3 regions of the Clostridium sp. JNZ X4-2 genome follow, and region 3 is predicted to be linked to each of the others. Evidence: riboswitches for the same ligand, from Rfam matches in the RefSeq annotation. Region 3 holds a riboswitch; each other region holds the start of a gene.

Region 1 (10,811 bases), 540 kb from region 3:
GTAATAGCTATAGCTGCAGATAAAACAGATCCTTATTTGGCACAGCTTAGATGGTTCCTAATTGCCACAAATGAAAGAAATAATGGATTAGGTCATATGCTCCTGGATACGGCAATTAATTTTTGTAAAGAGAAGAATTATAAGCATATTTTTTTATGGACTGCTGATGTACTCAAAACAGCCCGTTATCTTTATGGAAATTATGGATTTAAGCTAACTGAATCAGCTGATAATACTACGTGGACTGACCATTTAATTAAAGAAGAACGTTGGGACCTATATATATAATCATTTGCCTTTTATATTAAATAAGATGATGCTAAAAATAATAATGGTTCTACCAATGAAAGTGCCTATATTTGGAATCTCTTTCAGCATTATAAATCCTAATACTGTGGAAAGCAGCGATGTAACCAACATGAAATTGGTTACTTCGCTTGCCTTTTCTGCCAGAAGCATAGCCTTTCCCCAGAGAAAATAGGCCATTGCACTGGGCATTGCGCCAAGATATAGAACTGATAGAATTTGACCCGGTCCGGCAGTCATCATCTGAACTGCTCCTTGAAATGAGAAAACTGCCAGCAGGATGGTACTGCAGACCATACTGTATGTAACAATTTCTAAAGCCGTATAACCATCCCAGTACGGCAGAGGACTTGTGTCAGGAAACTTTTACGAAGGCATGGCAAAAAATTGATACATTAAAAAATCCCAATGCAATTAAGGCCTGGTTGAGAAAAATATGTTTTAATAATTTCCTGGTGAATGAAAGGAAAAAAGGTAACAGTGTACAAAGGCCCTTTAATGATGAAATTCAAGAACTTGAAAAAGAAGGGGAGTTTTATATAAATTCATGTCCAAGACCTGAAGATCAAGTAATTGTAAGGGAATCAGTCATTAAAATGCAAAATGGATGTTTTCTGGCAATGGTTAGATATCTGACGTTGAATAAGAGAATAACTTTTTCTCTTATTGATATGTTTGGATTATCTCTCCAAGAGGTATCACAAATATTGAATATATCAAAGAGTGCCGTGAAGGGACTTCTCTATCGTGTTCATATGAATCTTGATTTTTTTTTCAGGATCATTGCAGTATTTTAGATGTAGAGAATCCATGCAGATGTGAAGCATGGATTGAATTTTACAGCAGGAGGCAGACGCTGCAAGATAAGGTACAAACAGTTAAGACATTGAATTACAAAAAATCAGGTTATGTTTTTAATAAATATACATTCAATAAAATAAATGTGGAATGAAAGGCGAGTTAGGCTTGCTGAATTAATATAATCAGTAAAAAATACACAGACAGAATTACTATCCATATACTATAATTGCTATTTTAAGTCTTTGATTTGTTTTTTAAGATCTTTAATTTGGTCCTGTTTTTCCCTTAAAGATTCAAGGCTTTCTTGTTGTGCTGCAATGACAAGTATGTCAGCTGCAACGGCAGTTAAAAAATTACCCAATACATTATTGTCATCAGCTGATTTTCCTTCCGTAAGTTGAAATGCCACCAAATTTGCTAAGAGGGATAATTCTTCAGGTGTTATTGAGCCAAAAGTTGACATTATAATTCACCTCAAAATTAGTATATTAAAGCATTTAAATATAGGTACATTTAATTTAAAGAAAAGACCAGGGATAAACTTCCCTGGAAAAGTAATATAGAAACTAATAATGGATACTTATTTCATGATGTTTACAAATAGTGTATTAATATATCAGCAGCATTTAAACAGGTAATGCAGCATTTTATATTTTTACATTTACTTCTGACTTAAAATACCACTTTGAAAATGTTATCAATATTGGAATTGAGATATTGCTGAATAGAGTAATTAGTGTATAATAGGAACTCATTGATATATTTTTTAGAAGTATAATTCCAACAACGGCTTGGATCATATTACTGTAAGAAGTCTCCATATAAATTTATGCTTTTTATCATTTTTGGTTTGCCTAGGGCTATTTTTCAAATAACTTTCTTCCACTATAACCTGTATCAAGGATATTTTAGAAAACAGGGAAAGAAAAAATATAAGAGATACAAGTAAGCTAGTGACTATGGGGTATAAAAAATAAAAAATAATGTATCATTGTGTTTGTAGGCAGTAAGTCCGCCGCATTTATCACATAAAATGGAAGCATCAATTTTTCCACCGCACATAACTTTAAAAGTTTCAAAAAGTCCTGAAAAATTGTACTTTCCAGGGAAACCACAATTTGAAATCAATTTATTTTCCTCCATAATTATAAATTTTTAAAGGTTTCCAAAGTTTCTTCACACCATTTTATTTTTGCTTCTTCAATATATTTTCCCAAGGTAACAGTTGATTTCCAAAGAGCTAGATTTTTCTTATTTGATTTTAATTCAACGGCTTCAAAGGCATCTTTAATTCTAGAATATTGTTTTAGAGCGTTTTCACAGTTTTCTTTCATTGCTTCTATTTTTCCCAATATATTGTTTAAAGGTATATTTCCTGAAAGAAATATTTTTAGAAGAAATTCTGAACGATTAGGTGAATCTTCAACTGGAAGCATAAGCCAGTTTTCAAGTTCGGTTTTGTCTCTATCAGTAATTGAATACACATTTCGGCTTGAATTTCCACGTGCTTATTCAACCTTTTTTGTTACAAGACCTCCCTCCTCATATATCACTATGATATATTATGTTACAGTGATATATAAGATCAACTAGATTTAATTAAAAAAGGTGGCTATTCATATGCTCATTTTCTATGATATACTCTATATGTAGTAGATAATGCCATCTCATTAAATATGTGGGAAGTCAATAGAATGGCTGAGGATTTCGAAAAAAATAATTGGTTCGTGTAATGATTTGACAAATCTAAAATTTATGAGAGAGGACACTAACATATATGAATTTTAAAAGAACAAATCTAATTATATCGCTTATGTTGGCCATGTTTTTAGCGGCGGTTGAGGGAACGATTGTCACCATGGCTACACCTACTATTGCAAAGGATTTGCATGGGTTTGAAATTATCAGCATGGTTTTTTCAGTATATTTATTAACTTCTGCAATATCTACACCTATCTATGGCAAACTTGCAGATTTGTACGGCAGAAAAAATATCCTTTCAATGGGGATCATCATATTTTTGCTTGGAAGTTTTTTGTGTGGATTGTCACAGAGTATGGCCATGTTAATTACATTTCGTGCTGTTCAGGGGCTGGGTGCTGGTTCGATATTCACCGTCTCATATACCATCATTGGAGACGCTTTTAATATTGAGGAAAGATCCAAGATTCAAGGTGGGCTGAATACAGTATGGGGAATTGCAAGTCTTGCGGGTCCGTTTTTAGGAGGATTTTTAATTGATACGTTGTCCTGGCACTGGATATTTTTTATTAATATTCCCTTTGGACTGCTGTCGATCATTCTGCTGCAGGGATCTTTAAAGGAAACTTATGAGAAGAAAAAACACTGCATCGATTATATTGGAACTATTACTTTATCGCTGGCTATGATTGTATTTTTAAGTATTTTTTTATTCAATCAGAACTCAGTTTCCAATCCTCATATATTTACAGTAATTGCAGTATTAATAACAGGCATATTGCTGGTGATATTCTATAAGGTGGAAAAAAAGGCAAAGGAGCCAATAATGCCTTTCGATATATTTACAAAGACAAGTATCATTGTAAACCTGATATCCTTTCTGGTTTATGCCATACTAATGGGCGTAGACGTTTACCTGCCCATATTCCTGCAAAACATTCAGGGATATCGTCCAATTGCGGCAGGCTTGGCGATGATGCCGATGTCGGTTTCCTGGCTTATTACTTCACTTATCCTGGGGAAACTCCTGAGCAAATATGGAGAAAAGGATGTAACAGTGGCGTCCAATGTCCTTTTATTGATCAGCACATTATTGCTGTCTACTTTAAGTATAGATTCCCACATACTGCTGGTGATACTATATGGTTTCATCATTGGTATAGGATTTAGCGGAGCTAGCACAACCTTGACCATTGTCATCCAGGATTCCGTGAACTATAACAAAAGGGGAGTTGCTGTTGCAGCCAATACATTGCTCAGGACACTGGGACAAACCATTGGCATCAGTGTCTTTGGGAATATCTTCAACCTATATATAACAAAATATTTTGTTGGGCAAGGAATAAAAGGCATAAATCCAAGCAACCTATATCAATCTTCTGAATATCATACTGCTCTCTCTGCAGAGCAAATAAAACTTTCATTAAACAGTTCCATGCATATTCTGTTTATTGCTTTTATTTTCATCTCCTGTTTGTCTTTGGTTTTATCAATTGTAATGCCTAAAATAAGAGGAGAGAATAAGGTCAAAGAAGGTTAAGCTAAGCCGGGATAGTTCACATTAAGTCCTCCCATTGCCAGCCCTAATAAAAATCGAAGACCCATCAGCTGCCAGGGGTTTTTTACAAAGGCCTGCGGTATAAAGATTATTCCTGCCACTACAAGTGCAACTAATATAATTTTCTGTGCTACGATCTTATCAGAAAGTTTTCCCAGTCTTGGAGCCGCAATTATATTTGCTAATCCTGATGCTGAGAATGTTATTCCAGCTAACAGAGCAACATGGCTTGTATTATGAGATAACTGAGCAATGTACACTGTTATGATTGGTTCTACAGAATATAATGCTAGAGTTACTATAAAAGAGATCACAAACATTATTATAGTTAAACTTTTATTTGGAACAATACTCCATAGGCGCAATTTGACTCATTCCTATACTGGTTACAAACATTCCAAACCAACTAAAAGCAGGGTTTTAAGGAGTTTGCTGCATGGTTTTATCTCCTTGAATTTTCTCGGATATTTCCAAAATCCAGTAAGTTCAGAAGACAGTTTTCAACTGATGATAGATGATTTTATTTTGTCAGTTTCAAGAAATTATTAGATAGTGGTTTTTATTTAATTTTTGCAAGACGTATCAACTGTTGATGGGCCTTTTTTATCTTTTTTTGAAAGAATATAATATTTTCCAGGAAATACTTGTTGAATGTTAAAAATAATCATATAATAATTACTAAACTATCAATTCAACTTTGCCCAGTAATGAAAATAAAGGAAAGGGTTTGGAGCTAAAACCATTTACAGCTCCACCTTCCGGATGTAATGGGTGTTGGAAATATAATGTATAAACAGTATTGTATATAGAAACAGCTTATCAGTTCAATACGCCAAGCTGTTTCCATTATATCCATTCCATGTGCTTTTTCAAATTCTGTGTTGTAAGATATGGATCATCCGAGCACATTACAGGAGACATTACTGCAGCACCACAGACGTCAGTACTGAGTAGTTTGTCTATATTGCCTTCATTTATGCCGCCGATGGCTATAACAGGTATTGAAACATTACTCAGTACATCTTTTAAAAATGAAATTCCTCTGGGTTTTAAGCCTTTTTTACAATCCGTTTTGAAAACATGTCCTGCCAGAAGATAATCTGCCCCTTTTTTTTCTGCATTTATCGCTTCTAAAGTACTGTGAACAGACACTCCCAAAATGCCATTGAAATTGAGATATCCTTTCATATAATCCGTATAACTTGTGTGAAATCTTCCCGAATTTACCTTTAAAGCAGTTTCCATACTGCCGTTTATTATACTACATCATAAAAAGTCATTTTTACACCTCCTTTTAAAAGTAATTTAAATTGATATTTTAGTCTTCATCCCTCAAAATGTTTATATTTTTGCCCTCTATGACCTTGTTCATGTTTCTTACGGCGCACATCTTCCCACACATGGTACATGTCTTTTTATCTTCAGGCATTGAGCTTTCCCTGTATTTTCTGGCTTTTTCAGGGTCTATTGCTATGTGAAACATCTTTTCCCAGTCAAGCTCTCTTCTAGCTTCAGCCATTTTGTTATCCCAATCTCTTGTATTTTTTATTCCTTTTGCAATATCTGCAGCATGGGCAGCTATTTTGGCAGCTATAATTCCATCTTTCATGTCCTGCAGGTCAGGAAGCCTGAGGTGTTCAGCAGGAGTTACATAGCAGAGAAAATTCGCTCCATAAGTTGCTGCAATGGCGCCGCCTATGGCACTTGTTATATGGTCATATCCAGGTGCCACATCTGTTACTATGGGACCCAGTACATAAAAAGGAGCATCATGGCACAATTTTTTTTCAAGCTTCATGTTGGTTTCTATTTCATTAAGTGCCATATGACCGGGGCCCTCTATCATAACCTGTACATTTCTTTTCCAGGCTCTTTTTGCCAGTTCCCCCAGGGTCATAAGTTCTTTTATCTGACTTGGATCCGTAGAATCATCTATACATCCGGGTCTGCATGCATCTCCCAGGCTTATGGTTACGTCATATTTTTCGCATATGTCAAGAATTTTATCAAAATATTCATAGAAGGGATTTTCCCTGTTGTTCAGATTCATCCAGGCATACAGCAGACTGCCTCCTCTTGAGACAAAATTCATAAGCCTTGGATTTCTCTTGAATATCTGTGCGGTTTCCATGTTTATACCGGCATGGATGGTCATAAAGTCAACTCCGTCCTTAGCGTGGGTTTCTATAACTCCAAGGAGTTCTTCAGCAGTTATATCTTTTAATTCCTTATCATAAAAACCAACTGCATCGTACATTGGAACGGTACCTATCATGACAGGGGACATAGCTATTAACTTGTTTCTAAATTCCTGGGTTTTTCCAAAGCAGCTGAGATCCATAATGGCTTCGGCTTTCATGTCTATTGCTTTTTTTACCTTGTCAAGCTCCAGGGTAACATTGCAGCAGTCCTCTGAAATGCCCAGGTTGACATTTACCTTTGTCTTCAGTCCTTTTCCCACCCCCTCTGCACTTAACTTTTTATGATTTTTATTGGCGGGAATGACAGTTTTGCCTTTGGATACAAGATGCATCAGATCTTTTATGTCCATATTTTCTTTTTTGGCTACTGTCCGCATCTCCTCCGTGACTATTTCTTTCCTGGCGGCATCCATCTGGGTTGAATAATTCATTTTATCGCTCTCCTTTTGATTTTTATATTAAAAAACGGGAAGCAAAATGCTTCCCGCAGAGTAAAAACTATAGATGTTTTTAATATAGCGCAAAATTTCCCTACGTTGGCATTATCCAAATCAGGTTATATGGGTAAAAGATATTATCTTACTCTCAGCCCATTGACATGGGCTCCCCTGTAACATTATATTTATTTTTTAAATAAAAAAGAGTGTTTATGAAAACACTCCTTGAATACATACTTTAAATGATTTGCTTCCCTACGGTAGTGTTAACTACGTCAAGTTCAAAGGGTCAGGTTTTACCTTCTCAACCAAATCGGTCCCCCCACAAACAATACTATTTACTTTTATATATATAATAACACTTATTCATATATATGTAAATGCTTTCAAAAAGTGTTTTACTTGTTTTGCACTTTTTAATCAATTCATCAGCTGACTTTGAACACAAGGAGGTCAAATCCTCTATATGAACTTTTTTTGAAGCAGAAGAGTGAGAAAAGATACTTGCCTGAGCTTCAAATTCTTCATCCTGAATCCTTCATCTCAATTCCAAGTAATTTTGTTACAGTGTATTTTTTGCATATTTTTTTGACTGCTTTTTCAATTGCTTTATCAAGAGTTTTAACCTCTTTTTATAAAGCCTTTATGCAGTTAAATGATGCAGCAATTGCAGTATTAAATGGGCTATATAGAGATTTATCAAGTCCATAAGAGTCCCATGCCGCCATTTCTAGAATTTTGGTGGCAGTTATATGAATATTTTTAAAAGAAAGTATTGAAATATTTAAAAAATTTTTATTTTTCAAGAAGGAATAATGAGTTCTTTATAGAATATATTAATATAAGATAAAATAGAATCTAGTTCTATAATGTGGAACTAGGATATCTCTCATATATAATTAAATTATTGTCGGTAAATTTATTTATATTATGAGGACAGGCCTAAATTATTATAAGATGAGGAGAGATAAAAAATGAAAAAGAAAATGACTGTATTGGATTTTCAAAAGTATAAGGATGAGGGAAAAAAGTTTACTTATGTCACGGCATATGATTACACTACAGCATCTATTGTAAACGATAGCGAGTCCGAAGTTATTCTTGTAGGGGATTCTCTTGGTATGGTTATGCTTGGTTATTCGGAAACTACAGGTGTTACAATGGATGATATGGTTCATCATATAAAACCAGTTGTAAAAGGTGCCCCGAATACTTTTGTTGTAGGTGACATGCCTTTTGGATCATATAATGTAAGCTGTGAACAGGCTATTATGAGTGCAAACAGGCTTATGAAAGAAACAGGCTGTGACTGTGTAAAGCTTGAAGGCGGAGTGGAAATGGCGGATAAAATTGAAGCTATTGTAAAAGCGGGAATACCTGTTATGGGGCATATAGGTCTGACTCCCCAGACTTCCAGTCAGCTTGGTGGTTTCAGGGTTCAGGGAGGAACTCCTGAGAGTGCCGTACAGCTGATTGAAGATGCAAAGGTAATAGAAAAAGCCGGTGCATTTTCTATGGTGGTTGAATGTGTTCCAAGTTGTGTTACAAAAGTTTTAAGTGAATCAATAAAAGTTCCAGTACTTGGAATAGGGGCTGGCCCTTACGTTGACTGCCAGGTGCTGGTTACCCAGGATCTTTTGGGGATGTATGGAGATTTTAAACCAAAATTCGTTAAACAATTTGCGCATATCAGGAAGAGTATGGTAGAGGGCTTGAATCAGTTTCATAAGGAAACCCTGGACGGAACTTTTCCTTCACCTGAATACAGCTTTAATGCCAAGGTAGAAGGCTATTAGATCTAAAAACTAATATTCAATTCATATTTATTCTGGATTATGAATTGAAAGGAGGAAATTAGTTAATGAATATTTATATTTTAGCCATCATATTGTATATTGCAGCGCTTATTTTAATAAGTTACGTTGCTTCCAAAAAGGTTAAGGGTGGAAGCGATTTTATGGTAGCCGGAAGAAAGCTTGGTCCCGGGTTGCTGTTTGCAACGCTTATCGGAGGGAATATTGGTGCCGGTTCTACAGTTGGTATCACCGGCCTTGCTTATACATCAGGTATTTCTGCTGTATGGTGGATGATAACTTCTGCCATTGGCAGTGTGGTTCTGGCTTATTTTGTAGGACCTAAGATCTGGGAGCTGTCCACCAAATATAATTTAATGACTTGCGGTGACTTCCTGGATAAAAGATATTCAAAGTATTTCAAAGGCGTATTTTCTACTATGATGTTTGTAGGCACTCTGGCTTTGTTTGCGGCACAATTAATGGGCGTTTCGTGGATATTAAATGTAACCGTCGGCATTCCTAAAACAACCGGAATTATCGTAGGAGCCATAGTTGTAACCGTATACTTTGCATTTGGAGGGCTTGTATCTTCAGCTTACGTTGGAGTGTTGAAATTAGTAGTAGTATTATCCGGATTTATCATTGCTGTGCCTTTTGCGTTGTCTCATGTGGGGGGCCTTGGCGGACTTCAGACTTTGGTTGCAGCCAATTTAAATAATGCGGCCAGTACCACAAAATATTTCAGTTTCTTCGGATTAGGGGCAACAGTGATAATAGGATACTTCTTCATGCTGACACCATCGTTCTTTGTATCTCCGGGTTTGATAGGCATAGTTTATGGTGCAAAAGACAAATCAACTATAAGAAAAGGGACGATGTACAATGCAATAGTACAGTTTTTATTCGCATTCATACCGGCAATAATCGGTATGTGTTCATTTGCAATGTTTCCCCATCTGGCTTCACAGGACTCAGCATTGCCTACTGCTATGATGAAACTGCTGCCTACAGGAATATCAGCTATAGCTCTTGCAGCAGTATTTGCTGCAGAAATCAGTACTGCAGATACAGTACTTTATATGCTCAACGGCTCATTTACAAATGATATCTATAAGACTTTCGTAAATCCAGATCTGTCGGATGAAGGAGTACTTAAGATGAGCAGATGCGTTACATTTGCAGGTGGAGTTATCGGAGTAATACTTGCACTATTTCTTCCTAATATAATAACGGCACTTACAATATTTTATACATTGATGTCGGTGTCACTGACGGCACCATTGCTTTTCGGTATTTTTTCAACAAGGCCAACCGCAGCTACGGCTTCGGTATCGGCGGTATCAGGTGTTGCCCTTACACTTATAATCACGTATATATTCCCTAAATTTAAATTGTTCAAAATATTGAATGCACAGACAACAGGGATCATTCTTTCACTGGTAATAATGGTCATCATGATGTATGTATTTCCGTCTAAAGCATTTAAAAAGGGCAAAAAACAGATAGAACTGGACAACATAGAAATTACTAAAGCAAATTAAAATTGGAGGGATCTAAATGAAATTTGATTATTCCTATGCTGACTACGCTTTCAAAAACGGAAAGGTAATTACAGTTAATGAAAGAGATGAAATGGTTGAGGCTGTGGCAGTGAAAGGTAATAAGATAGTTTATGCAGGAACTGATGAGGGATTGGAGAAAATAATAGACCAGGGCACAAAGGTCATAGATCTGAAGGGCCGTACCTTGATGCCTGGAATTATTGATTCTCATTACCATCCTATCCTTAATGGTTTGCTGGAAGCAAAAACAGATGCGGCAATGATCGATACTCGTAATTGCAGATCAGTTTCAGAAATACTGGATATAATTCGTCAGGCTGTGAAACTGAAAAAGCCGGGACAGTGGATATCTATGATGGGATATGAACCGCTGCTTTTGGAAGAGAAGCGTCCTCCGTCTTTAGAGGAATTGGATTCAGCGGCTCCGGACAACCCTCTTCACTGCATGC
Region 2 (10,811 bases), 1.1 Mb from region 3:
AAGAAAATATGAATCAAATAAGTATGTGTTCTGCATACAGAATAAATATATAGAAAAGGAAATGGAAAAAAGATTTGAGATACTTGATACTGTAAGAGAAATAAACATGGGAAACAGGCTTTCAGTAACACTGAGTATTGGTGTGGGAAGAGGTGGAGAAACTCCTCAGCAAAATGAGGAATTTGCAGTGTCAGCTAAAGAATTGGCACTGGGAAGAGGTGGAGATCAAGCGGTAGTGAAAAGTAAGGATAAGTTATTGTTTTATGGAGGAAAAACTAAGGAAGTGGAGAAAAGAACTAAAGTCAAGGCAAGGGTAATAGCGCAGGCACTTGTAGATATAATAAAAGACAGCAGTAATATATTTATTATGGGACATATCAACCCCGATATAGATTGTCTGGGTGCATCAGTTGGACTCCATAGTGTAGTCAGCCAATTGGATAAAGAATGTTTTATAATACTGGATAATAGCAATGAAAGTATAAAGATTATATTAGATAAAATAAAGGAGGAAGAAGAGTACCATAATGTTTTTGTGCACAGTAAGGATTGTGAAGATAAGATAAATGAAAATAGCCTTCTCATAATTGTAGATGTTTATAGTGAAGGATATGTACAAAACATGGATTTAGTCAGGAAGTTTAATAGAATGGCTGTAATTGATCATCATAGAAAAGCCCCAGATTTTATAAAAGATTCTCTTCTGAATTATATTGAACCATATGCCTCATCTACTTCTGAGCTGATTACTGAGATGTTACCTTATATGATAGAAAAACCGAAAATAAAGGTAATAGAAGCAGAAGCTCTTCTTGCAGGAATATGTGTGGATACTAAAAACTTTTATTTTAAAACTGGAGTGAGAACTTTTGAGGCCGCATCATTTTTAAGAAGATTGGGAGCGGATACTATAGATGTAAAAAAATTTTTTTCTGATGATCTGGATACCTACTTGAAAAGAGCTGAAATTATAAAATCAGTTAAAATATATAATAACATTGCTATAGCAGTGTGTCCTGAAAAGATAGGAAACATGTTATTGACTGCTCAGGCGGCAGATGAACTGCTAAATATTACAGGTATTCAAGCATCTTTTGTTTTTGTTAAAATAAAAGATGAAGTATTTATCAGTGGAAGATCTCTAGGCGATATAAATGTACAGATTATACTTGAAGCCTTAGGGGGTGGTGGTCATATGACTATGGCAGGAACAAAATTAGAATCTGTAACTATAGATGAAGCCTTGGAAAAATTAAAAAATGCCATAAAGAAATATGTTGAGGAGAGTGAAGATTAAATGAAAATTATATTGTTGAAAAATGTAAAATCCTTAGGAAAAGAAGGAGAAGTAGTAAAAGCCTCAGATGGATATGCAAGAAATTATTTAATACCTAAAGGACTTGCAGAAGAGGCAAATGAAGTGAATCTTCATATATGGAACAATAAAAAAGAAGCAGAAAGAAAACAGAAACTTTCAGAGGTAGAAACAGCACAAAAACTTGCTGAAAGCTTGAAGGGAAAAGAGATAAATTTAACTGTTAAGTCAGGGGAAAATGGTAGACTATTTGGCTCTATAACTGGTAAAGATATTTCAGATGAACTTAAGAAGAAATTTAATATAGATGTAGACAAGAAAAAAATAGTAATCAATAATATAAGACAACTTGGCATCTATTATGTAGAAATCAAATTATATCCTGAAATATCCACTAAAATAAAGGTAGTTATTGGAGAAAAATAAGGAGGAAAGTCTGTGAAACTACAATTTGTTGATGGATTAAATAAAGAGCTTAATAATTCTATACCTATAGATACCCAAATAAAAGTATTGAATAATTTACTAAAGAAAATGATAGATGAGGGTACTATAAAATCCAGAATAGTGAAATATAAGCTTCAGAATTATATAAACAGTAAAAATTCATTTGAAAGGCTATATGCTTTAAATAAAATAGTAAGTGATGGAAAAGGCATAGAAATTGTACCAGATCAATCAGATGTACATGATGCACTGGAAAATACTAATAATTGGATTGCAGAAGTACTGGCAGAAAGATATGTTAGAAATAGCATTGAAAAAGAAGTTGAAAAAAATCTTACAGAACGTCAGGATAAATATATGGATGACATCAGGCTTAGGATTATAAAAAAGCAAAAGGGACCTGAAAATGCAAAGACCTTAAAGAAATATGCAAAGCTGGAGGTATTGGATTCCAAAGTATTTAGTAAAAATATCCAGGAACTTTTAAGACCTGAAACCTTTGAAGAAATTGTAGGTCAGGAAAGAGCCATAAAGTCAATACTCTCAAAAACAGCATCACCATATCCACAGCATATAATTTTATATGGACCACCAGGAGTGGGTAAGACTACAGCCGCTAGAATTGCACTGGAAGAAGCTAAAAAGTTGAAGTTTACACCTTTTAGCAAGGATGCCAAATTTGTAGAAGTGGACGGTAGTACTTTAAGGTGGGATCCTAGAGAAATTACAAATCCCCTTCTAGGTTCTGTACATGATCCTATATATCAGGGTACAAAAAGGGACTTGGCAGAAGGTGGAGTACCAGAGCCCAAATTGGGGCTTGTTACAGAAGCCCACGGAGGAGTGCTTTTTATTGATGAAATAGGGGAACTGGATGAAATGCTTCAAAACAAGCTTTTAAAAGTACTGGAAGATAAGAGAGTTGAATTTTCATCTTCATATTACGATCCTGATGATGAAAATATTCCCAAGTATATAAAATATTTATTTGAAAAGGGGGCTCCGGCAGATTTTTTGCTTATAGGAGCTACAACTAAGGATCCAAGTGAGATAAATCCTGCTCTCAGATCCAGATGTACTGAAGTTTATTTTGAACCTCTTTCTGCAAAAGATATAAAAAGAATAGTAGAAAATGCAGCTGTAAAGCTCCATATAGAAATTGAAGATGGTGTATCCGAGCTCATAAGTAAATATACCATTGAAGGAAGGAAAGCCGTTAACATATTATCTGATGCCTATGGTTATGTACTTTATAACAGTGGAGTCAGGGACTTAAAAGATGAAATCAGTATTTCAGTAGATGATTTAAAAAAAGTTATATCCATAAGCAGACTTGTTTCCTTTGAAGAAGTGACTTCAAAGAAAAAATATGAAGTAGGACATATTTATGGATTAGGTGTAATGGGGTATGTAGGTTCTACTATAGAAATAGAATCAGTGGTGTTTAAGGCTAAAGAAAGTGGAAAGGGAATTGTAAGGTTCAATGATACGGCAGGGAGTATGGCAAAGGATTCAGTGTTTAATGCCGCTTCAGTCATAAGAAAGGTCACTGATAAAGATATAGGTGATTACGATATCCATGTAAATATAATAGGAGGAGGAAAAATTGATGGCCCTTCAGCAGGAGCTGCCATTACGGCATGTATTATAAGCTCTCTTTTGGATAAACCTTTAAGACAGGATGTAGCTGTGACAGGAGAAATATCCTTAAGGGGTAATATAAAACCTGTAGGAGGTATTTTTGAAAAGATTTATGGTGCAAAAAGAAATGGAATAAAAACTATATTGGTGCCTGAAGAAAATTTAAAAGAAGTACCTGCGGATATGGAGGATATAAAGGTCAAAGCCATATCCAATATTGAAGAACTTATAAAAATAATATTCAAGTAGATATTATGGGTATTAGAGAGTTAAATAAATTTACTTATTATTAAAATCTGAGGAGTGAAATTTCCATGGATATACCTTTTAAAAGCATACCCCATAATATAGAAGCTGAACAAAGTGTAATTGGTTCTATGCTCATTGATAAAACTGCCATAGTTGAATGTATACAGGTTTTAAAAATTGAGGATTTTTACAAAGATACCCATAAAGTTATATTTGAATCCATACTTGATCTATATAGAAAAGATACAGCTGTAGATATAATCACATTAACAGAAAATTTGAAATCAAAATCTAAACTTGAGGCCGCAGGCGGAATAACCTATATAAGTGAACTAAGTGGGTCCATCGTGTCCACAGTTAATTTGCAATCTTATATAAAAATTATAAAGGATAAATCTACGCTTAGAAAGCTTATTAAAGCTTCTACGAAAATAATAGAAGAAAGTTACAATGCTCAGGATGATGTAGAAAAAACTATAGATATGGCTGAAAAATCTATATTTGATTTATCCAATAATATGAAGACTTCAGATTTTGAATCCATGAATGCTGTGCTTGAAAGAGGATTTTTAGAAATAGAAAGATTATTTAATAATAAGGGAGAGACTACAGGGATAGCTTCAGGATTTAGGGAACTGGATGCTAAAACTTCCGGTTTTCAAAAGGGAGACATGGTTTTGGTGGCAGCAAGACCTTCTATGGGTAAAACAACTTTTGCATTGAACATAGCGGAATATGCAGCTTTAAGAGAAGGAAAAAAGGTAGCTATATTTTCTCTTGAGATGTCAAAAGAGCAACTGGCATATAAATTATTATGTTCGGAGGCTCATATAGATATGCTAAAGCTTAGAACTGGAAATCTAGAAGATAAGGATTGGGAAAATATAGCCAGGGTTTCAGGACCTCTGGCTGCGTCGAAGATATTTATAGATGATACAGCGGGTATATCAATTATGGAAATGAGATCCAAGTGCAGGAGATTGAAAATAGAACAGGGTATAGACATCATAGTTGTGGACTATCTTCAACTTATGAGTGGGGGAAGAAGTTCAGAAAATAGACAACAGGAAGTATCGGAAATATCAAGATCAATTAAAGCTCTTGCCAAGGAGATGCAATGTCCGGTTATTGCATTATCTCAATTATCACGTGCCCCTGAAGCAAGGACAGATCATAGGCCCATGCTTTCAGATTTAAGGGAGTCTGGTTCAATAGAACAAGATGCAGACATAGTTATGTTTTTATATAGAGATGAGTACTATAATAAAGAAACAGAAGAAAAAAATATAGCTGAATGTATTATTTCAAAACAGAGAAATGGTCCTACAGGCACTGTAAAACTGGCATGGATGGGGCAGTTCAGTAAGTTTGGAAATCTTGATGTAATTCATCAGGAATAGGATAATAAGCCATTATAAAGATTATTTATAATGACTTATTATCTTGATAGTTATTTATGGACAACAATATTATAAAATAAATTAATTTATATTTGATTATAATCAGGATTTGTATTAAAATAATAATGTACATTTGCTCCTATAGCTCAGTTGGTAGAGCAACTGATTCGTAATCAGTAGGTCGGAGGTTCGACTCCTCTTGGGAGCACCAAGAAAAGATATATGAAGGGTTTGCAGGCATTTTGAAATATTGCAATGCGAAAATCACTCACTTGTTTACTATCTAAAATATGGTAAATAAGTGAGCAATTTTTTTATGAGAAAAGAGAGAATTGAGTTAAATAAAATTAAGCAAGATAAAACATTTCAAAAAAGTTTTGAAGAATTTATTTTATATTGTAGAGTTAAAAATTTAAGAGAAACCACAATAAGGTATTATAAAAATATGATGCGTCACGTTATTTATAAATTTTTTAAACCATTGTTATTGTCAATAAAAATTCCCCGAAAAAGGGAAGAGAAGGGCAGTTGGGGGGTATAATATCAATGGGTGTTTGTGTTTTGTCCTTCCCAGGTCCAATCCTGTTCAAAATACTCTAATTCAGCTTGTGATGAAAAAGAAAAATTTCCTTATGATATGGCACTTTATATGATTACCTCGAAATATGAAGTGTTTTTTCTTTCAAGATCATTATTATTATGATATAAATTATTGACTTTCTTGTAACTATTTTAAAAGTTTTACATAAGATAAATTGAAGTGCTTAATTTGGAGGATATTATGTATTTTGATCAATATGAATGCCCTTTTCTAAATTATAATGACTGCGGATATAGAAATGATATGAATGTCCCTGCCAGAAAGGCTGTAGCTCATATAGTGGGAGGCCCTCTGGCCCCTGGCATAAGAGGTACTGTTACCTTTACTCAAGTACGTGGAGGAACTGAGGTCTCTGCAGAGGTCAGTGGATTACCCCCGTACAGACCTGCCATGGATGGAAATCCTCAAATTGGACCTCATGGATTCCATATACATCAGAATGGTACATGTGCTGTAGGTGATCCTGTGGAACCGTTCAATCCTGCTGGAGAACATTGGAATCCAACTAACCAGCCCCATGGCAATCATGCAGGAGATTTTCCTGTTCTCTTTTCTAATAATGGTTATTCCAGAATGACCTTTTTTACAAATAAATTCAATGTTTCTCAGATTATTGGAAAGTCCCTGATTATACATGAAAGCCCGGATGATTATAAAACTCAACCTTCTGGAGCATCTGGTAAAAGGTTAGCTTGTGGTGTTATTAAGGCAGTGATGTAATCTTGTATAAAGATATATTTTAACTTTTACCACTCCACAAATATTTTCCCATATCTATGCTCCCATCACTTTTAAAGATAATTCCCTCCGAATCCAAAAGGCATCTCTGTACATCGGAACTTCCAAACACATAATCCGGTGACAGTTTGCCGGATTTGTTCACAACCCTGTGACAGGGAAGGTGGAGGTTTTTAGGAGCCTTTGTCATGGCCCATCCAACTATTCTGGCACTTCTGGGCTCTCCCAGCATCAAGGCTATCTGACCGTAAGTGGTAACTTTACCTTGTGGTATTTTGGAAACTACAGCGTAAACCCTGGAAAAAAAATTTTTTGACAAATCAAATCACCTTTCAGTATTTATAATTTTTATATATAACGTTTATATTGTTTAAAAAAACAAAGAGTATAAAATGGATTATATCATATGAATTATGTACAAGGCAATTTTAGGTTGGAGTGTATATATCAATGATGCAAGAAATATTATGAATAAAATTGGAGAAATTAAGAATAATACAGAAGTAATCATATGATCAATTACAAAGGGGATATGACTTATGAAAAATATTGTATTTGCAGGAGGATGTTTCTGGGGAGTTCAGGCATATTTTGATGGTAAAAAAGGAATCCTGAATACAAAAGTGGGCTATGCCAACGGAAGGGGAGAAAGCCCCACCTATGAGGAAGTATGCAGTGGAATCATGGGATTTGCGGAAGCCTGTTTCTTAGAATATGATCCTGAAATTGTGGGACTTGAAGAATTGCTTGAAATGTATTGGAAGATAGTAGATCCTACTCTTGTGGATAGGCAGGGAAATGACAGGGGAAATCAATACAGGAGCGGAATCTATTATATAGATGACAATGATGTGAATATTATAGAGAAATCCACACAAAGTCAGCAGAAAAATTACAAGGAAAAAATTGTGACAGAAATTCTTCCTCTTAAAAATTTTTATGATGCTGAAGAATATCATCAGAAGTATCTTGAAAAAAATCCAGGCGGTTACTGCCATATATCAAAAGAGCTGATGAAATAAAATAGTTGCACATCCATAAAACTAGCTGAATTTAAGCTAGTTTTATGGACGTCCATACTAAAAAAGCTTGTTTAGTTATTTACAAGAGACTTTAAATATACAAGCACTTTTGATTTATCGAGTGCCTTTAGAAGTATATACCCAAGAGTTGCTCCCATTAGGGATGCTGGAATGAAAAAAGGTATATAAGTGAAAATTGAAGTTTTTGGAAGCCCGTAAAATGCTCTCATAAATGGATATGAAATAATTGCACTTAAGATTCCCGTTCCAATTACTTCTCCTACTACTGCCCAGATGAATTTATGAAACTTTTTATACAGCAGTCCTGAAAGAAATGCCCCTACTACAGCTCCTATCACCGCCAAAATTGTACTTCCGTTCAATATCATTCTCATAAGACCTGTCATAAGGGCACAGTTGAATCCCCACAGGGGCCCCAGAAAAACTGCACCTATGACATTCGCAAAGTGTTGAAATGGAGCCATTCTTGGAAAGGATACAAAGGTGCTGAGTACGTAGGATATACTTGCCAGCAGGGCTGTAAAAACTTCCTTTTTGATAATGGATTTTTTCATTTTCTTTACCTGCCTCCATTCATTTCAGGGTGATGCTTTTTGGTTTTTTTCTCAATACTCCAGACACCTTCTGGGTTGTAGCTTATTTTAACATAGGACATTACACTTGGTGCTCCCTGTTCTATACAGATGATCTGGCACTTTTTTACTATATCCATAAGCTGGTCATAATCCCCTTCAATTGTGGTTTCAAAAGGGCCCACAAATATGTTCAACCCTGTACTCCTGATATAGTCAATAACTTTGTCCACAATAGGGATCAGATCTTTATCCTCCACTTTTGGCAGTACCTGAATTGCTACACTTGCATTCATTTTATCAATCCTCCTAGATATTATTTATAAATAAAAAAAGCATGAAAAGTAAATACGCCCGCGGTGGTGTACCCCTTTTCATGCTTTTTAAATTTGCATAAAAGTTATGTATTGCTATTTATTTTGTTTATTAATAACAGTATAAAAAAGCTGTTTCAATCGTATAGATTTAAAACAGCTTGATTTCAATATCAGAATGATGTTTTGACTTCCTACGACAGTATTAACTGACAGGTTCTAAGGGTCAGGCTTTTAATCCTTCTCAACTATATTAGTCCCCCTGTAACTTTTATTAAATTTTACTTTAGTATACTACTAATTTGCTGTGAAGGCAATACTTGTAAGAATATTTAAGATAGTAAATTTTTATCTAGTTCTTTAAATGTTATGTGAAAAAATGGATATTCAGTGGACAGCATAAATTCGACTATATAAAAATATAATCAGTATAATAAGAAATAATATATAAGAATAAAGAGGCGATTAGAAGTATGATTAAAACTTTGAATATTGCGCACAGGGGTTTTAGTGGATTGTATCCTGAGAATACAATGCTGTCTTTTAAAAAGGCAGCAGAGGCAGGTGCAGATGGAATAGAAACGGATCTGCATGTAACAAAAGACGGTATTATAGTTATATGTCATGATGAAACTATAGACAGAACTACAGATGGAAGTGGGTTTATAAAGAACTATACTTATGAAGAAATAAGGAAATTTAGCGCCGGAGAAGGAGAAAAGATTCCCAGTTTGGATGAATTGTTAAGTTATGTGAAGGATAGGGATCTGTTTTTAAATCTTGAACTTAAAAATGATATTATTTACTATGACAACTTGGAAAAAAATACTATAGATAAAATATATGAATATGGATTAAAAGAAAATATTATAATATCTTCTTTCAACCATCAGTCTATGCAGAAAGTTAAACATTATGACAGCAGCATAAAAACAGGACTATTATATGGATCAGCTATTTATAAACCGGAAGAATATGCGAAAAAAATGGGAGCTGATGCACTTCATCCACTTTTTTCATTGGTTATGGATGCAAAAATAGTTCAGAATATCAAAAAAAGCGGTATACTCATAAACACTTATACGGTGAATAGAAGAAATGATATGAAAAAGCTTATAGATTTAGGAGTAGATGGTATCATAACAAATTACCCCAATATACTTAAAAAGTTTATTTAAGGAATGGTATTAATAGAAAGGGAGCATGGTAAAGTGGCAAACTTATCATTAAGACATATATGTAAAATATATTCAGGTAATGTTGAGGCCATTAAGGATTTCAATCTGGAAATGAAAGATAAGAAATTTATAGTATAAATTTAATATGAGCAGCTTCAATTTCCATCATAATTAAAATATCATTGACAAGGAAAGAAAAGATTCATATAATGTATTTAACATATGAAATAGCATTTCATATATAAAATGATGAGGTGAATTGTTTGAATAAGGCAATTTTGAGAGGATTGGATATTTTAAAATTTATCGGGGAAAGTGAAGAGCCTGTTACCATAGCTGAATTAAGCAGGTGTCTGGAGATACCTAAAACCAGCGTATTTAATATTGTAAATGCATTGGTTGAAAAGGATTTTCTTTCAATAGAAGATAAAAAATTAAAAAGTTATGAATTGGGAATTGGGGCATTTAAACTTGGAAGTTTATATTTAAATAAAACTGAGTTGGTTAACATTGCAGATCCTATTTTGAAATGGGTGGCTGATAATGTTTTGGAAACTGTATTTTTAGCCATAGTAAATAATAATGAGCTCGTATATATAGACAAGAAGGAGTCAAAAAAGGCCTTGAGAACAACTGCCAATTTGGGATCAATAATGCCCCTTTATTCCACAGGATTGGGCAAAGCTGTTCTGGCAACCTATAGTGAAACAGAGATGAATGAATATTTATCCAGCATTAAATTGCTGCCAAGGACAAAGAACACACTGATAAATCCAGAGGATTTATTAAGGGATTTGGAAGCAACAAGACGAAGAGGGTATTCTATATCTGATGAAGAGAATGAAGATGGTATATTTTGTATAGGGGTTCCAGTATATGATAATACAGGAAAGGCCATAGCTGCAGTATCCATATCAAATTTAAAAATAAAGAAAAATAATGAGAGCACGGAAAAACATAGGAAATTTGCAATAAAGGCAGCCCTGAAAATTTCCAAGAAACTTGGCTATACAAAAGAAACATTGTTTTAAAACTTTTAGTTGACTTAATTTTAAGTCAGCTAAAAATATAATCTACATATAAAACGTTATTCCAAATAAGGAATAGACTAAGGAGGAAATTGTGATGTTCAAAGGAATTTATACACCAATGCTCACTATTTTTAATGATGAAGGAGGTATTGATAAAGAAGCTACTAGTGCTTTAATTGAAAAACTAATTTCTGACGGTGTTGATGGTATTGTGGCATTGGGAAGTACGGGAGAATTTTTTAGCTTATCTCTTGCTGAGAAAAAAGAATATGTAAAGTTTGT
Region 3 (10,811 bases):
AGGTTCTCCAATGTAACACCTCCTTGCTATTCCGTATAACTTATATTTAGTATTACTTACTACAGCTATATAGTAACACACAATAGCGTGATTGTCTATAGGGTTTTTTTGAAAAAACCAAAATAGCAACATAAATAGTATGTGTAATCATTTGATGTAAACGAATAAGGTTAAAAACAAACGAGGCACTCTACGGAATTAAAACGTAAGGTGTCTCGCTTTCTTTTTATGAGTAGAGCAATATTCAACTTCTCAAAATCCTCTCCATTGGCTTGCCTTTTGCCAATTCGTCCACCAGTTTGTCAAACCATCTGATTTTCTGCATGAGCGGATCTTCGATTTCCTCGACCCCAACGCCGCAAATTACCCCTGTGATTTTGTGGGCATTTGGGTTAATTTGTGGTGCTTCTGCAAAGAACGTCTCATAGTCAACCCTTTTACTAATTTGCTCCTGTAGGCCATACTCGTCATAGTTCAATGCATATCTACTTTTAATTACTTTTAATATAAAGTAAAACGTTCATAGGCTATCTTTTTTCCAGTAGCTGTTTTAAAATTATCATTGATGCATTTTTTTATCTTTTTCTGTTCTTTTTCTTTATCCATAACCGTTAAGTTTTCAAGCAAATCAGCTTCCCATTGTATTTGAAAATCAAGTCCATCAATTTTAGATGGAGTATGATGATTGCCTATTATAAAGCATATTCGATCGATATTTTTTCCATAGCCTACCTTTTGTAATATTTCTCTGGCTACTGCTGGCCCTTCTTTTTCTTGATAGCCACCATCAATAGAACCGTACTTTTTTTGTGCTTCAACCGCACCAATATCATGTAGTATAGCAACAATACTGATTAGTTCTTTTTCTTGATCTCCGATATTTTCACCTTTCATAATATCTTCTGCGTTTTGCAAAACTTTGAGAGTATGATCTATGCCGAAGGGAATTTCCTTGAATACCTCTTTCATCTCTATAATAATTTTTTCTTTAAACATAAATTGCCTCCATTTTTACTTTATAGGTGTTTCAATTTTATCTTTTCTCTTTTTCGTTAGCCGATGCAATTAACATCATTGGGCGGCGCATTTCATCTGACATACCCGGAATGTCTATCATATGGGCGCTTGGCATTGTTTCCTCAACAGTGTTTAGCTGGAATCCGGCTTTTATAAGCCCCATTGGAATTTGCGTTAATGTATGATGTTGTTTGGTGACATCCTGTCCAAGAAAATGGGTAGCTCGCTCTCCGGGATAAAAGTAATCATCCACAGGCCAATACTGAGGCTTGCCGTTTGCATTATAAATCCAGTCCTGGTTCACACCCGCCGTAAAGACAGGGTGTTCGATGTTAAGAAGAAAAATGCCATCTGCCTTTAACGTCAGATATACTTTTCTAAATATTATATCAATGTCTGCAATGTAGTGAAGCACCAGATTGGAAATCACGCAATCGTATGAATTGGCGGAGTAATCATATTCCTCCAATCCGCAAACCTGATAGGTAATTTTAGGATCGGCGTTTTTTTCTTTTGCTTCATGTATCATTTTCTCACTTAAGTCGGTGCCCAGCACCTGCTTTGCACCACATTCCACAGCACATTTGCAGTGCCAGCCATAACCGCACCCAAGGTCGAGTACGTTCTTACCACTTAAATCAGGAAACAAGGCCTTGAACTGATGCCATTCACCCGCTCCGGATAAGCATTGTTGACTACATGACATTTTTGCATACTCATCAAAGAATTTTTTATTATCATAAATGTTGTTCATATACCTACCTCAGTAAATTTTTGTTTATCTAAACGTTGTAGAATAATCTATCATGCCTTATTACAGAAGTTTAGCACTTAAAAATTTTTTGGGACGGTAGTCCTCTGGATTACAAAGTTTATAAGTATTTAGAATAAAATTAATAAATTCCGATTTTTACTGGAAATTATATAGAAAAAATTTGCATAACAAAAGCATCCTTTTTATAATAGTTTTGCTAGAAATTTTTCAAAAAAGGATGCTGATAAAATGAGCAAAAGTTATTTGAAACAGTTACTCACTTATATTAACAGGGTATATGATGTAGGTAAAAAAATCAATACCTTGAAAAATAAAAGAGCAAAATCTCCAGTAAAAATTTCAATAATTACTTTTGTAGTATTATTTAGATTCATGCTTCAAATAAGAAGTTTTAATAGATTGAAGCACTGGATTGAAAAGAATAAATTTAAAAAAGTTCTGCCTAAAAAAAATAAAATACCGGGTATTGATGCCATTAGGCGCTGTTTGAATAACTTTGATCTTTATGGCTTAAAAGATATTAACGAGCATATAATAAAATCCACTATAAAAAATAAGGCATTTAGAAATGGTACTATTGACGGTTTGAAGGTGGCCGCCATAGATGGTGTAGAACTATTTGACAGTGTTAAAAAATGTTGTGACAACTGCCCTTACAAGGGTTGATAAAAATGGTATACTGCATTATTTTCACAGATCAGTAGTTTGTGCAATGGTTGGTTCTGATCCACATACTGTTTTAGATCAGGAAATGCTTGAGCCCAAAAAAGACAGCTCAGGTAAAGATGAAGGAGAAATTACTGCTGGCAGATGTTTAATTAAAAAGCTGTATGAAGAATATCATCACTTTGCGGATATCATTATAGCTGATGCTTTGTATTGTAAATCTACATGGATAAATGAAGTACTCTCCATAGGGATGAATGCTGTAGTTAGAGTAAAAGATGAAAGTCTTCACATTGTAAAAGACGCATTAGGTTTATTTAAGTGCCGTGAGGCGTATAAAAACTGGATTGTAAAAAAAGGCACAAATATTTACACAAAGATTAAGGCTTGGGAAGATGATAATTTTGAAATGTCTGACAAGAATATAAAAGTAAGATTTATAAAATTTATGGAAGAAATTCATACTGGAGATAAAATAATGATTAAAGAAGGATCGATCATAACAACAGATAAATTTACAACGGCAGAAATGCTGTGGAAAATAATGCATAAAATATGGGACATTGAAAATAACGTATTTCATCAATTAAAAACAGAATGGCATGTAGATCATTGTTTTCTCCACAGCCCTGCGGGCATAGAGACAGTTCTAATGTCTATAATACAACTCCAGTAAAAACAAAATTTTTACTGGAATTTAAGTGCTAAATCCCTGGCCTTATTAAGTAATACTTGACATATTCTGAAAAGCTGAAATTTGTTCTTAATCTAAAGAGCTGAAATCTATTGTTCTCTAACGAATATAATTCTTGTAAGTTTTATCAACAAATATCCAAGAGCAATTCCAGTCATATTAAGAATTATATCATCGACATCAAAGCTACCTATTTTGGTAATATACTGAAACACTTCAATACAAAGGTCTACAACAAGCCCAACACCGACAACTTTCCAAAATGAATTGATTTTCTTAAACACCATAGGTAGTAGAAATCCAAAAGGCATAAACGGCACTATATTTCCTAGTAAATTATATCGTGCCCATCCCTCTGATATGCTCTCCAATTGCGCACCTATACTGTGAAAAGGAATCAGATTGTAATTGATAGAATCAGGTAAGCTGTTATTTTCAATTCGACTGATAATTGCTGAAATTGAACCATGAAATTTTATAACAACCAGAAGAAACAGCACCATTATATAAATCCACCAAATTATTCTTAATGTGATTCCACGTTTGACCACCTTTGACATAAAACATTCTCCTCGTTAAATTCAGGTTTCTCAAGCAAAAGCAGTTTATGTTACCCGCTTACATCTAATCTGACTACTCAACCTCGGCTTTTTCAAAAAACATCTAAATCGACCACTTGCCAAGTGCCGACATCTAAATCGCTCTGTCACGCTTAAAATCATGCCTTTGGACTTGTTCCCGCGAAGCAATAATTTCGCGATTTTCACACAGCGTATTTTTTCTTTCAACCCTCGAAGAGCCCTTGTTTACTGGGCTTTCTGTATATTCAGTCTTTTACCCTTGACATCAATACTACCGTCTCAACGTGGGGGGTGTGGGGAAACATATCCATAAGCTTTACTTTATCCAATCTATATCCCGAGGCAGTTAGTGTATTTAAATCCCTAACAAGTGTTTTAGGATTACAGGATACATAAATTATTTCCTGTGCATTGAAATTTATAACCTGTTTCAATGCTTTGGGATGGACTCCGGGTCTTGGTGGATCCAATATTATTAAGTCAGGTTTATCCTTTAAAGTTTCCATTACATGTACTACGTCTCCGGCTGTAAATCTGCAATTTTCTATTCCATTTAATCTTGTATTTTCATTAGCGGATTTTACTGCTTCTTCTATAAGCTCTATACCTATTACTTTTTTTACATGAGGGGATAATATTTGTGCTATGGTTCCAGTCCCGCAGTATAAATCAAAAACTGTTTTTGAAGAGCCATCCTGAAGAAAGTCCAGAATTATACTGTACAGTTTCTCAGTGGCCCTGGAATTGGTCTGAAAAAAAGACTGGGGGTAAATCTTAAACTTAAAGCCTAAAATTTCCTCCGTTATATAGTCATTTCCATATAATATTTCCATTGAGTCAATTTTAACTACATCTGATAAACTGTCATTTGTAGTGTGGAGTACACCCATTAACCTGCCTCTGTAATTTAAGCTTTTTAATATTTCAGTAAGCTGGCTAAAATCAAATTTAGTCTGAGAAGTTGTTACAATATTTATTAGAATTTCTCCTGTGTTTCTGCCTTTTCTAAGCACTAAATTTCTTAAATATCCATTGTGGCTCCGTACCCTGTAATAGGGCAGTTCCTTTTTTCTAAAGTAATTTACAATTTTATCCAGTACCAGTGTAAAATCCTCATCTACTATTTTACAGTTGTCTGCATTTACAATGCCAAATGCTTTTCCCTTTATATGCATACCCAAGTTCAGAATGCCGCCTTTTTGTGCATCTCCAAAGGTGAATTCCATTTTGTTTCTGTACTGAAATTCCTCGGGACTTTTTTCTATACCCATAAATTCAAAACTTTCAAGAGAGGATTCTTTAAACAAATCCAGAACCTGCTGCTTTTTTAGTTCAACTTGTATATTATAAGGTATAAATTGAAAATTACATCCACCGCAGAGATTAAAATGGGGACAAGCAGGATTTATTGCATAACTTACATTTTCAATTATTTCTAGCATTCGGGCTTCTGCATGTTTATTTCTTTTTTTTATGATCTGTGCTTTTATTTTTTGACCGGGAACAGCATTTTTTATCATTACCTTCATTCCATCCTCTTCTGCTATACCCGTAGCTGGAAACTGCAGCTTTTTTATGTAAAATTCATACTCATTTCCCTTTTTCAATTTTTAATCTTCTCCTTTTGATGTCCCAGAAAATTTTTCACCTAATGTTTTTCTCAGCTTGCAGCTTTTCATTATAACAGGATATAAGATCAATACTATTAAAAATACTATTATGAACATGCCTTTCATATCTGCTATATAGCATCCAAACAGTAATCTCAAAATAAGATCAAATAAATATAGACATGCTAATGAAATTGCGGCTGTGACAGCTGTGTCTATAATAGAAGATTTTAAACTGCCAGGTACCAAACTGTTTTTCTTTTTAGAATCAGAATTATTATCAGAGGTTTTTTCATCAGAGCTTTTTTTATCCACCACATCATTTTTATTGCTTTCCTCTTTGATATTGTCAATTTTAGTATTTTCAAGGTGTTCTTCTTCTTTTCCCTCACCGGACTCCTCTGGTTTCTCCTGCTCTTCCGCCTTTTTAAGCTGTTCTTCCTTTTCCTGTTTTTCTTTCCTTTTAATTTCCTCTAAATTTTTCTTTTCTTCCATATTTTTATTTTTAAGTTCTTTTAGAAACTGCTTTTTTGCTTCTTCGTCTACTGAGAGCTCATTTTTATTTTCATCTTTTTCGTCCATTAAACACATACCTCCTTGTTCTTTTTAACCTTTCCATAACAAATATATTATGCTACACTATGGCATTTATGTAAATAGGTATAAAAAAATCTTTCATTATTGTTCACATATTGTTTTACAATTTTGCGGATTAGTTTTATAATTTTAGTGTTATATTAATTCGCATAATCGAGGATATTTAATATGAATAGGATAAACTTATTTTTGCTGAACTTTTTAGATGGAATCTTTTTTGTAATATGTGTAACTTTTAAAATATTAGTATACGGCAGGCATTTGGAAACAGGATATATAAAAACCGAATCACTTTTCATTCCAACTATTGCCTCGGTAATTATTATTGTTTCCATATCCTTTGTTTTTAAAACAAAAGCACGTTCAAGAATTCTCTATATATTGAACATCATAATCAGTTTCTTTATAGTAAGCGACTTGATTTATTTCAGATATTTTAAGGATATTATATCCTTGCCTGTACTTATAAGCGGATTTCAACTGGGTGCAGTAAAATCCAGTGTGGCAGATTTGATGAATTTTAAAGATTTTCTGTACTTTTTTGATGTTATATTTATAGTGCCCTTTATAAATAAATACGTTAGAAGCAGGAAAGCTGATATTTCCATAAGCTACAGGATACCAGCACTTGTAGTACTTATTTTTCTGGGAGTATTGACGGATTTTAAAAGCTTTTATAATCTGTCCAGGGAACAGCCCCGGCTTTTGAGTACAATGTACAATAAGGTGTACATAACCAGAAAATTGGGTATTTTAAATTACCACTGTCTTGATATTTACAATTCAATTTCTGCCAATATAACTAAACTGGCACCTATTTCTAAAGAAAAAGTTGATACCATAGATGATTTTATGGATAAAAACAAATCGGATAATAAAAGCTTAAAGGGATCTGCAAAGGGAAAAAATTTGATAATGATACAGGTGGAGGCTCTTCAGGAATTTGCAATAAATGCCTCTATTAATGGAAATGAAATAACTCCAAATTTAAACAGATGGGTAAAAAGGTCCGAGTATTTTGACAATTTTTATTATCAGGTAGCTGCAGGAGGCACTTCCGATGCAGAGTTCATGACCAATAATTCATTATATCCGGCTCCCGCAGGGGCAGCTTATTTTCTCTATTCTGGAAACAAATTCAGTGCAATGCCCCAAAATTTTAAAAATAACGGTTACAGTACGGCAGCACTTCACGGTTTCAGAGAAAACTTCTGGAACAGGGATATAATGTATAAAAAATTTGGTTTTGATAATTTTTACGGTGAAAAAAGTTATAAAGAAGATGAGTCCATAGGCCTTGGACTCAGTGACAGATCTTTTTTGATACAGTCACTTGTGAAATTACATAATATGAAATCACCTTATTATGCTTTCTTAATAACATTAACAAGTCATTTTCCCTATGATGCCGTGGATAAGTATGGCAGTTTTGATGTGGGAAATTTAAAAGGAAGCCTTATGGGGAATTATCTGCAGGCCATACATTATACAGATGAGCAGCTGGGAATGTTTTTAGATGCATTGGATGAAGAGGGAACACTGAAAAATTCAGTTGTAATGCTTTATGGAGACCATTATGCAATACCCAAGGACAAAGAGCAGCAGCTGTTCAAATTTTTAAATATGAGTTCCACTTCTGATGTGGACTGGGAAAAACTTCAGAAGGTGCCTCTTCTCATACATTTCCCCGATGAATCGGTAAAGGGTGTAAATGATACCTATGGAGGTGAAATGGACATATACCCTACAGTATGTAATTTATTTGATCTTCCTGGAAAAGATATGTTTGGGAAAGATCTTTTCAACCCTAACAGTCAGAGGGTCATATTTAGGAATGGTTCTTTTATAGATAGAAATTATTATTATTCCTCCCAGGATGATGTGTACTACAATGTAAAGACTGGAAAAAGAGTATCTGAAAACAGCAGCCTTAAAAAAGATGAGGAGAATGTTTTGAATCAGCTGGGGTATTCGGACTATATACTTAAACACAATGCAATTGACAAATTAAATAGATAAATTGTGAAAATCATATAAAATGTTTACATTTTTATAAATAAGTGGTACTATAATATTGTAATAAATTTAATATTGTCTTTAGTGTCAGGGGTGCCGGGACGGCTGAGAAAAGTGAAAACTTTAACCCTTTGAACCTGATTCGGGTAACGCCGACGTAGGGAACCGCTTTACATTCGTATCCTGAAGCACTATTTATAAATAGTGCTTTTGTTTTTTGTCAAAGTTTTATAGGGAGATAATTTAAATGTTTGTTGATGCACACAATCATATGGATTTTTATGGCAAGAACTTAAAAAAAGCACTTCACATCATAAAAAAAAATGATATCAAGACTTTGGGATGTTCTATGAATCTGGAAAGCTATATTTTTACAAAAAAGATAAGCGCAGAAAATGAAAATATAGTACCCTGTTTTGGAATACATCCCTGGGAAGCACATAAAAATTGCAGTGACCTGGATAGCTTTGACGACTATGTCAGGGAGTGCAGGGCTGTAGGGGAGATAGGGCTTGATTATTATTGGGTTTTGGAAAGTGAAAAATATCCAAAAATGGACAGGGTATTTGAATACTTTCTGGACAGAGCAAAGCGCTATGACAAGATAGTAAATATTCACACTAAGGGAGCGGAAGAAAAAATACTGGAATATATAAGAAGTTATAAATTGAGGACACCTATAATTCACTGGTACAGCGGGAATGTGGATACTCTTAAAGAACTTTTGAAATTGGGCTGTTATTTTACCATAAGTGTTGATATAGGATATTCCAGACTTACAGATGAAATAGTGAAGATGCTTCCAATGGATAGAATATTGACCGAGACAGACGGCCCCACTTCTCTTGAATGGGTGAATAAGAAGTATGGATACCCCTGTGAAGTTGAAAATATTGTTAAAAAGATCTCCAGTATAAAAGGTATTCAATATGAAGAGGTTAAAGACGAAATATCCAGCAATTTTAGCAGATTTAAATTATGAATTTAAGGTGTTTGGAATGAAAAAATCAGAAAATATTCAAGACAAGATATATCCGGTAGTTACCATAGCAGCAGTTGTGATTTTATGGCAGATAGTAGTGGGTTTTCAGTATATACAGCCCTATATTCTTCCTTCTCCATGGGATATTATAAAAACCCTTGTTTCGGACTTTAAAAATATAATGGAAAATACGGAAACCACCCTTTATGAATCCTTTATAGGATTTTTCATATCCATAGTATTTTCTTTTGTGCTGGCTATAATAATGGACAGTTTTCATGTGGTCAAAAAATCACTTTATCCTATTTTATTAATATCCCAGACAGTTCCCACTATAGCCATAGCGCCGCTTTTTATAATATGGTTCGGATTTGGAGCACTTCCCAAGATAATAGTTGTAATAACCGTATGCTTTTTTCCCATTGTTGTAAGTCTTGTAGATGGTCTTGAAAAAATAGACACAGACTACATAAATTTGTTCCATAATATGAAGGCATCAAAATTGCAGATATTTTACCATCTAAAACTTCCCTATGCTCTGGTGAACTTTTTTTCAGGTTTGAAGATTGCTGCAACTTACATGATAATGGCTGCAATTATAGGCGAATGGCTGGGGGGAGACAGTGGAATAGGCGTATACATGGTGAGGGCAAAAAATGCTTATCAGTTGGACAAGGTATTTGCTTCAATTCTGGTTATTGTTATAGTGAGTATTGCAATAATCTATATGATAGACTTTATAGGCAAAAAAATAATACATTGGAAATAAGGGGGATAAACATGAAAAAAAGCAGATTTATATTTTTGATACTGGCTGTATTTACAAGCGTACTTACATTGTCAGGATGTGGATCAAATGATAAAAAGGAAACATCAAATTCCTTGGACAAGACAACTGTAATATTGGACTGGACTCCCAATACAAATCATACTGGACTGTATGTGGCCTTGAATAAAGGATATTATAAGGATGAAGGACTGGATGTCAAAATAGTTCAGCCTTCCGAGGGAAGCGTCACAAATCTCATAGCAGCTGGGAAAGGTGATTTCGGGGTTAGTTATCAGGAGGACGTCACCTATGCACTTACAAGTGACAATCCTCTTCCTGTAAAGGCCATTGCCACGATAATGCAGCACAATACTTCCGGTTTTGCTGCACCTAAAAGCAAGAACATAAAGACTCCCAAGGATTTTGAAGGAAAAGTATATGGAGGATGGGGTTCACCTTCAGAGGAAGCAGTGCTTAAAGCTGTCATGGAGAAAGACGGGGGAGATTTCAGTAAAGTTAAGATAGTGAATATTGGAAATGACGATTTCTTTGCAGCTACAAAAAAGAATATAGATTTTGCATGGATATTTGAAGGGTGGACGGGTATACAGGCTAAATTAAAGGGAGAACAGCTTGATTACATACCTGTCAAAAATCTCGATCCGGCTCTTGACTACTATACACCTATTCTTATAAGCAGTGACAAGATTATAAGTAAAAATCCGGAAAAGGTAAGAAAATTCCTGGCAGCTACTGCAAAAGGATATGAATACTCTATAAAGCACCCTGAGGAAAGTGCAGATATACTTTTGAAATATGCACCTGAGATAGACAAAAATCTTGCTGTGCAAAGCCAAAAATATATGTCTAAGCAGTATGTGGCGGATGCACCTAGATGGGGAGTTATGAAATCCGAAGTATGGCAGCGTTATGCTAAATTTTTAAAGGACAAGGGTCTTATAAAAAAGGAGTTAAATACGAGTGATGCATTCACAAACGAATTCCTGCCAAAATAACGGTGATGAAGTAATGATTGAACTTGAAAATGTGTGCAAGAACTTTGAAGACAAAACAATACTTCAGGATATATCCCTGTATCTTGAA

Evidence for each region. A riboswitch is a leader RNA that binds a small molecule or an ion and turns the genes downstream of it on or off. The one in region 3 is predicted to bind thiamine pyrophosphate.
Region 1: it holds a riboswitch for thiamine pyrophosphate, as region 3 does, so the genes downstream of both, thiC (phosphomethylpyrimidine synthase ThiC) here and ACYUJ6_RS04985 (TatD family hydrolase) in region 3, are expected to answer to the same signal.
Region 2: it holds a riboswitch for thiamine pyrophosphate, as region 3 does, so the genes downstream of both, ACYUJ6_RS17065 (thiamine-binding protein) here and ACYUJ6_RS04985 (TatD family hydrolase) in region 3, are expected to answer to the same signal.

Annotation. Positions count from the first base shown of each region.
Region 1 covers NZ_CM142685.1:1,582,492-1,593,302, forward strand. The annotation lists gene ACYUJ6_RS07655 (bifunctional helix-turn-helix transcriptional regulator/GNAT family N-acetyltransferase) at 1-288, shown strand, start outside; gene ACYUJ6_RS07660 (EamA family transporter) at 289-603, opposite strand; gene ACYUJ6_RS07665 (RNA polymerase sigma factor) at 657-1,103, shown strand; gene ACYUJ6_RS07670 (hypothetical protein) at 1,337-1,570, opposite strand; gene ACYUJ6_RS07675 (hypothetical protein) at 2,065-2,235, opposite strand; gene ACYUJ6_RS07680 (hypothetical protein) at 2,253-2,591, opposite strand; gene ACYUJ6_RS07685 (MDR family MFS transporter) at 2,885-4,348, shown strand; partial or broken gene ACYUJ6_RS07690 (MFS transporter) at 4,369-4,725, opposite strand; gene ACYUJ6_RS07695 (TetR-like C-terminal domain-containing protein) at 4,631-4,915, shown strand; gene ACYUJ6_RS07700 (thiamine phosphate synthase) at 5,213-5,626, opposite strand; gene thiC (phosphomethylpyrimidine synthase ThiC) at 5,685-6,998, opposite strand; TPP riboswitch at 7,078-7,187, opposite strand; TPP riboswitch at 7,239-7,338, opposite strand; gene panB (3-methyl-2-oxobutanoate hydroxymethyltransferase) at 7,979-8,800, shown strand; gene ACYUJ6_RS07715 (sodium:solute symporter family protein) at 8,866-10,341, shown strand; gene ACYUJ6_RS07720 (amidohydrolase) at 10,358-10,811, shown strand, end outside.
Region 2 covers NZ_CM142685.1:3,531,900-3,542,710, reverse strand. The annotation lists gene ACYUJ6_RS17115 (DHH family phosphoesterase) at 1-1,297, shown strand, start outside; gene rplI (50S ribosomal protein L9) at 1,298-1,741, shown strand; gene lonC (Lon family ATP-dependent protease) at 1,754-3,652, shown strand; gene ACYUJ6_RS17100 (replicative DNA helicase) at 3,718-5,052, shown strand; tRNA gene ACYUJ6_RS17095 (tRNA-Thr) at 5,188-5,263, shown strand; gene ACYUJ6_RS17090 (hypothetical protein) at 5,369-5,593, shown strand; gene ACYUJ6_RS17085 (superoxide dismutase family protein) at 5,834-6,373, shown strand; gene ACYUJ6_RS17080 (MGMT family protein) at 6,393-6,710, opposite strand; gene msrA (peptide-methionine (S)-S-oxide reductase MsrA) at 6,931-7,413, shown strand; gene thiW (energy coupling factor transporter S component ThiW) at 7,485-7,988, opposite strand; gene ACYUJ6_RS17065 (thiamine-binding protein) at 7,994-8,302, opposite strand; TPP riboswitch at 8,495-8,594, opposite strand; gene ACYUJ6_RS17060 (glycerophosphodiester phosphodiesterase) at 8,794-9,498, shown strand; gene ACYUJ6_RS17055 (IclR family transcriptional regulator) at 9,762-10,529, shown strand; gene ACYUJ6_RS17050 (dihydrodipicolinate synthase family protein) at 10,624-10,811, shown strand, end outside.
Region 3 covers NZ_CM142685.1:1,046,260-1,057,070, forward strand. The annotation lists partial or broken gene ACYUJ6_RS04940 (DUF2200 family protein) at 245-472, opposite strand; gene ACYUJ6_RS04945 (HD domain-containing protein) at 502-996, opposite strand; gene ACYUJ6_RS04950 (class I SAM-dependent methyltransferase) at 1,034-1,771, opposite strand; gene ACYUJ6_RS04955 (hypothetical protein) at 2,021-2,458, shown strand; gene ACYUJ6_RS04960 (transposase) at 2,418-3,134, shown strand; gene ACYUJ6_RS04965 (VanZ family protein) at 3,242-3,712, opposite strand; gene rlmD (23S rRNA (uracil(1939)-C(5))-methyltransferase RlmD) at 3,979-5,340, opposite strand; gene ACYUJ6_RS04975 (RDD family protein) at 5,344-5,925, opposite strand; gene ACYUJ6_RS04980 (LTA synthase family protein) at 6,109-7,959, shown strand; TPP riboswitch at 8,036-8,137, shown strand; gene ACYUJ6_RS04985 (TatD family hydrolase) at 8,204-8,938, shown strand; gene ACYUJ6_RS04990 (ABC transporter permease) at 8,886-9,707, shown strand; gene ACYUJ6_RS04995 (ABC transporter substrate-binding protein) at 9,719-10,723, shown strand; gene ACYUJ6_RS05000 (ABC transporter ATP-binding protein) at 10,692-10,811, shown strand, end outside.